Regions from separate parts of the Paenibacillus sp. B-A-8 genome, predicted to be linked through region 3. Evidence: predicted binding sites of a transcription regulator. Region 3 holds the regulator's gene; each other region holds the start of a gene.

Region 1 (2,210 bases), 310 kb from region 3:
AAAACAACTGAACAACACACTAAATATCCATTGGCTGACTATGAGTTAACACCAGACGTAGCTATCATTGATCCAGAGTTCGTATACAGCTTGCCAAAAACTGCAGTTGCAGATACAGGTATGGACGTATTGACACATGCTATCGAAGCTTATGTATCTGTTATGGCGAGTGACTACACTGATGGTCTAGCTATTAAAGCCATCCAACTGGTATTCCAATACCTTGAAAAATCGGCACTGGAAGGCGACAGAGTAGCTCGTGAGAAAATGCATAATGCATCAACACTTGCGGGTATGGCCTTTGCCAATGCATTCTTGGGAATTAACCACAGCTTGGCGCATAAATGGGGCGGACAGTACCACACCGCTCATGGTCGTACTAACGCGATCCTTATGCCACACGTTATCCGTTACAATGCTAAAAAACCTACGAAGTTCGCTTCGTTCCCTAAATATTCGCACTTCGTAGCTGATGAGCGTTACGCTGAAATTGCCCGTATTTTGGGATTGCCAGCTCGCACAACTGAAGAAGGTGTAACTAGCCTGATCAATGCTATTCGCGATATGAATAAAAAATTGGGTATCGAGGAATCGTTCCAACAACTGGGCTTTGATCCTAAGGACTTCGAATCTCGTGTAGATTACTTGGCTGACCGTGCGTTTGAAGATCAATGTACAACTGCCAATCCTAAGCTGCCGTTGGTATCTGAACTTGCTGATGTATACCGTAATGCATTCTACGGAAGATTTGATAATTAGTAATTGGTTAAATAGAGAATAGGATAGTTGTGGACTTAGATAAAGGTGACAAATATCACTCGAAAGGTGATATTTGTCACAGTGTTTTTATAGAAAATAAACTAGAATGTTTATATAAACAACGGTCCCACATATGAAATGTTGATTGTGAAATTTGGAACAACCACATCTTTGGGGATCACGAGACACGGGATCAACCTTCAAGCCCGCGATCTCTACAAATATAATAAATATAGATGGAGGGATTTAGCATGTCGGTGATTGAAAAAGAAGTAAATGAAGTGAAATCCGGTTGGAGAAATTTCACAAAAGGTAAATGGTCCAAGAAAGTTGACGTTAACAATTTTATCGCAAGTAACATTAAGCCTTATGAAGGAAACGAAGATTTCCTCGTAGGACCTACTAGTAACACAACTGAACTATGGAAAATTATTTCCCAACTGAGCAAAGAAGAAAGAGAAAGAGGCGGCGTATGGGATGTTTCCCTGGATACTGTCTCCACAATCACTTCACATGCTCCTGGATACATTGATAAGGACAAGGAACAAATTGTAGGCGTTCAGACTGACGCTCCTTTCAAACGTTCCATCCAGCCATTCGGCGGGATCAAGATGATGGTCGATGCTACGAAAGCTTATGGCTTCGAGCTTCCACAAAACATCGTTGATATGTTTACGAACATTCGCAAAACGCATAACCAAGGCGTATTTGATGCATATACACCAGACATGAGAGCAGTGCGTAAATCCGGCGTTATCACAGGTCTTCCTGATGCTTACGGCCGCGGACGCATCATCGGTGACTACCGCCGTATCGCTCTATACGGTATTGATTTCCTGATTAAAGACAAAAAACAACAACAAGCTGAACTTGAAGTTGATTCCATGACTGAAGAGGTAATTCGTCTTCGTGAAGAGCTGTCCGAGCAAATTCGTGCACTGGGCGAATTGAAAGAAATGGCAGCCGCTCACGGTATGGATATTTCCAAACCAGCGACCAATTTCAAGGAAGCTACTCAATGGGTATACTTCGGATATCTGGCAGCAGTTAAAGAGCAAAATGGTGCGGCGATGTCCCTGGGACGTGTATCTTCCTTCCTAGACATCTATGCAGAACGCGATATTGCTGAAGGTACTTTGACTGAAGAGCAAGTTCAAGAAATCGTCGATCATTTCGTAATGAAACTGCGTATCGTGAAATTCTTGCGTACACCTGACTATAACGATCTGTTCTCCGGCGACCCTACATGGGTAACTGAATCCATCGGTGGTATGGCTGAAGACGGAACAACTCGTGTTACGAAGAACAGCTTCCGTTTCCTGAACACCCTGTACAACTTGGGTCCAGCACCGGAACCAAACTTGACAGTTCTTTGGTCCGAAAGATTGCCTGAAGCCTTCAAAAAATATTGTGCTAAGGTTTCCATCGAAACTAGTGCAATTCAGTATGAA
Region 2 (2,210 bases), 1.9 Mb from region 3:
ATATGCAGACTAGTTGCCCAGATGTGTATGCCGCTGGTGACAGCTGTGCGATTCATTACAACCCTACAGGGAAGCACGCTTATATTCCACTAGCAACCAACGCAGTACGGATGGGCACCTTGGTCGCACGTAACTTGATGACAGAGACGATTCCATATATGGGCACTCAAGGGACTTCGGGCATTAAGATTTATGAAGATAATATCGCTGCTACCGGTCTTACAGAAGAAGCGGCTAAGGCTGAAGGCATGGACGTAGAGACTACCACGATTATTGACAACTACCGTCCAGAATTTATGCCAACGTTCGAGCAGGTTCAATTAAAAGTTGTATTTGATCGTGCTACACGCCGCATTGTCGGAGCACAAATTATGTCCAAGATGGATTTGACGCAATCGATCAACACCGTATCTGTATGTATTCAAAATAAAATGACAATCGACCAGCTGGCCTTTATCGATTTCTTCTTCCAACCTCATTACAATAAGCCTTGGAACTTCCTGAACACCGTAGGAATTCAAGCGCTGCCGACATCAGTACCAAGTAAAGAGGCAGTAACCGTTTAACGTAATTGCATAAGAACATTATAGTCGGGTAGACCGGAGCCATTCATGGCTTCGGTTTTTTCATGTTTAATGCTGGTACTATTTACCTTTAAAATAATATGGAGCCTATTCTTACAATTGTAATTATGGATGCGCTTCGTTAAATTTGACATGTCAGTGAAAAGTTTCACTTAGTTTTTCATTAAGTGATAATTGTCACGTTATTGTGTTTTGTGACACGCTACAATGGTCGTAAAGGAACAAATTTTAAGTAAATAGATGAAGGGGATAGGAATCATGGCTTATAATAAACCGCAGCAGATTGCCGCAGTCACGGTCGAGAACGGCATAAAAAAGGCGCACAATCCTTTAAGCACCGTACTAATTCTGGGCTTTCTGGGAGGGGCGTTTATCGCGCTCGGATTTTTACTGGATATTCGCGTCATTGCTGGCGCACCGCATGAATGGGGATCTATCGCTAACTTTATTGGGGCAGCAGTCTTCCCTGTTGGATTGATTCTAGTATTGCTTGCAGGGGGAGAACTACTGACAGGCAATATGATGGCTGTGCCGCTTGCTTTTATGGCGAAGAAGATATCTTTCTGGGAAGTTATTAAGAATCTTGTATTGATTACCCTGAGCAATTTAGCGGGAGCTTTGTTTGTAGCTTACTTTTTTGGTCACGTGGTTGGTTTAACCTCTGACGGTGTGTATCTGGAAAAATTAGTAGAGATGGCAGGGCATAAGCTTGAGGCAGACTTCTTGCCGGCATTTGTTTCCGGTATCGGTTGTAACTGGCTCGTAGCTTTGGCGGTATGGCTCTCCTATGGAGCAGATAACTTCAGTGGTAAAATCCTCGGTATCTGGTTCCCGACGATGGCTTTTGTAGCTATCGGCTTCCAGCACGTTGTAGCTAACATGTTCTTAATTCCGGCGGCTATTTTTGAAGGCTATTTTTCATGGGGAGAGTACTTCAACAACTTTGTTCCGGTATGGCTAGGCAACTTGACTGGCGGTGCGATCTTTGTTGCGGCAGCTTATTGGATGGCTTACTTACGTAAAGAGCCAGCATCTATTCAATCCGTGGACAGCATGTCCGGCAGCGGTGTAAAGAAACACGCCTAAACCTATCTTATAGAGCACTCCTTAGCATAGTCGAGGGGTGCTTTTTGATGTTATAGACAAATAAAATCCGCCGTGATGTATCCGAGCTCGGGGGAACGATTCGGACGCACGGCGGATTTTAGAAGGGGGAGTGTTTCTAGGCTCTATTACCCCGACTTTGCAAGAACGAATCACATCGTTTTGTTTAGTCTGCTTTACGGACGACAGCAGCAACTATAAAATATAAATAGATGGGAACGGGTGCTACTTTTTTATCAGCTACGGTTGAAGTTAGTCCTAATTAAGAGGTAAAGTGTACTAAGACTTTATCACGATAGCACGTCAATGCGTCTGCTTGCCCTGAACCCTGTTTTGGGATAATACTGGATGGAATAATGACACATATATTACAGGGGATGTACACTACTTATGAAGTTTTTACAGAATTATCCTAAAGAAGTTAAGATATTTTTAATTGCTAGCCTTATTAATGCAACGGGTAGTGCACTGATGTGGCCACTGGTTACAATGTATGTTTTTGATGAGCTTGGACGCAGCATG
Region 3 (2,210 bases):
TTTATGATTGATAATCTCGGACTTAATGAAGCTGCGGAAGAGGGGCGTCTAATGACATCTCTCCTTCCATCTCCCTTTAAGTATCGGGAGCAGGCACTATTAGTAATTCCACGGGATTTCCCTAGTGTGAAGGGCAGTGTGGGCGATGCCCGATTTGTCGATACGCTCGTACAGTCACTAGCAGAAGCGGCAATTACGACACGCGGACGGATGCTTGTTCTGTTTACTTCTTACAAGATGCTGCGCCAAGTTTACGATCCTTTGAAAGAGGCTCTAGCCTCACAAGAAATTATGGTGCTAGGTCAAGGCGTGGAAGGTGGAAGCCGCAGTAAGCTGATTCGACGCTTTCAGGACAGTGCTGCTTCAGTTCTGCTTGGAACTAGCAGCTTCTGGGAGGGAGTAGATATTCCGGGTGAGGCATTGACATGCCTGGCCATCGTGAGGCTTCCATTTCAACCGCCTAATCACCCTCTAGCCGAAGCGAAGTCTGAGTTATTACAAGCCCAGAAGAAGAATCCGTTTATGAAATTGTCGGTGCCTCAGGCAGTTATCCGCTTCAAGCAAGGATTTGGAAGACTGGTACGGACAGCGCAGGATCGGGGTATTGTTATAGTGTATGACACTAGGGTTATCGAATCTCATTATGGGAAGTATTTCCTTTATTCGTTGCCTGGCCCGAAAATGGAACATATGCTTACGGATCAAATGGTTCCTCGTATAGCAGAGTGGTTGGAAGACGGAGGCGTTTCTTAAGAAGGACATCTTCTGTTTAATTAATCACTCCACAATGAAGGGCGGTATAAGAGAATACCGCTCTTCATTGAGACGAGGTACAGAAATTTTAATAGGATTCAAACAGAATAGTACTTAAATTAGGAGGTAAATTATGAAATCGGATAAAATATCAGAAGCCGTTGTTCGCAGACTTCCTGTATACTTACGTTTCTTGAATGATCTTCAGAAACGTGAAATATTAACCGTTTCCTCGCAAGAGTTAGGACAAAAACTTGATCTGAATCCCGCTCAAATCCGTAAAGATTTAGCGTATTTTGGAGACTTCGGTAGAAAAGGTATCGGGTATGACGTAACTTATCTTATTGAGAAAATCCGTCATATTTTGAAGCTGGACCAACAGCTGAATGTGGCATTAGTAGGTGCCGGTAACCTTGGACATGCGTTATCTAATTATAATGCTTATCTGAAGGATACTATGAAGATTACCGCTATATTTGACTCTTATGCACCTAAGGTAGGGCGGAAAATCAACTCTCTTACGGTTCAACCCATGGAGGAGCTAGGTCAGACAGTTCGTGAGCAAGGCATTCGAATTGGGATTATTACTGTACCTGACTCAGAAGCGCAGAATGTAGCAGATATTCTTATTGAATCTGGCATTGAGGCGATTTTGAATTTTGCACCAGTGATTCTAAAAACACCACCGAATATCCGGGTTCATGCAGCCGATTTTACAACGGATTTGCAAAGTCTTGCTTATTATTTGAAAGACGGAAAGGAAGAAAGCGGAAATGAAGAGTAGTAAAACGATTATCAAAGGCGGGCGTTTTCTTATTCCGGGAACGGATGAGCCTGTTCTTAGTGGATATATGACTATTGAAGATGATTTGATCACTTACATAGGAAAAGAAGAGCCTTTGATGGAAGAAGGTGTGCAAGTTGTTGATGGCAGTCGTCTGTTGTTTATGCCTGGTCTGGTAAACACACACGGCCATGCCGCAATGTCATTGCTTCGTGGTTATGGAGATGATTTAGCGCTTCAAGTATGGCTTCAGGAAAAAATGTGGCCGATGGAAGAGAAATTCACCGGAGAAGATGTGTACTGGGGAACCTCCTTGTCTGTTCTGGAAATGCTGAAAGGTGGCACTACAACCTTCCTGGATATGTATGATCATATGGATCGAGTAGCTGAGGTGGTCGAATTGTCAGGTATCCGTTCTGTATTGATGAGAGGCGTGATCGGTCTTTGTCCAGAGGAAGTACAGAATCACAAGCTTGCGGAAGCGATTTCTTTTGCACGGAACTGGCATGGAAAGGCTGACGGTAGAATTACAACGATGATCTCGCCACACGCTCCATATACTTGCCCGCCGGATTTCTTTGTTAAGTTTGTACAGGCGGCGCATGATTTGGATTTACCGATGCATACCCATATGTCCGAAACGAAACGCGAAGTGGAGCAGAATGTAGTGGAT

Evidence for each region. The regulator Rex, encoded in region 3, represses fermentation and respiration genes when NADH is low (regulators of the CRP and FNR family bind a similar motif). The targets are predictions, from matches to a motif close to TTGTGAAATATTTCACAA.
Region 1: pflB (formate C-acetyltransferase) is a predicted target of Rex. The motif match lies at 905-922, and genes of this name have one in related genera.
Region 2: ACN6MV_RS29545 (formate/nitrite transporter family protein) is a predicted target of Rex. The motif match lies at 721-738, and genes of this name have one in related genera.

The regions. Positions count from the first base shown of each region.
Region 1 is NZ_CP183882.1:4,968,235-4,970,444, reverse strand. It holds gene adhE (bifunctional acetaldehyde-CoA/alcohol dehydrogenase) at 1-759, shown strand, start outside; gene pflB (formate C-acetyltransferase) at 1,011-2,210, shown strand, end outside.
Region 2 is NZ_CP183882.1:6,538,934-6,541,143, reverse strand. It holds gene ACN6MV_RS29550 (FAD-dependent oxidoreductase) at 1-566, shown strand, start outside; gene ACN6MV_RS29545 (formate/nitrite transporter family protein) at 843-1,670, shown strand; gene ACN6MV_RS29540 (MFS transporter) at 2,079-2,210, shown strand, end outside.
Region 3 is NZ_CP183882.1:4,654,559-4,656,768, reverse strand. It holds gene dinG (ATP-dependent DNA helicase DinG) at 1-753, shown strand, start outside; gene ACN6MV_RS20895 (redox-sensing transcriptional repressor Rex) at 887-1,537, shown strand; gene ACN6MV_RS20890 (amidohydrolase) at 1,527-2,210, shown strand, end outside.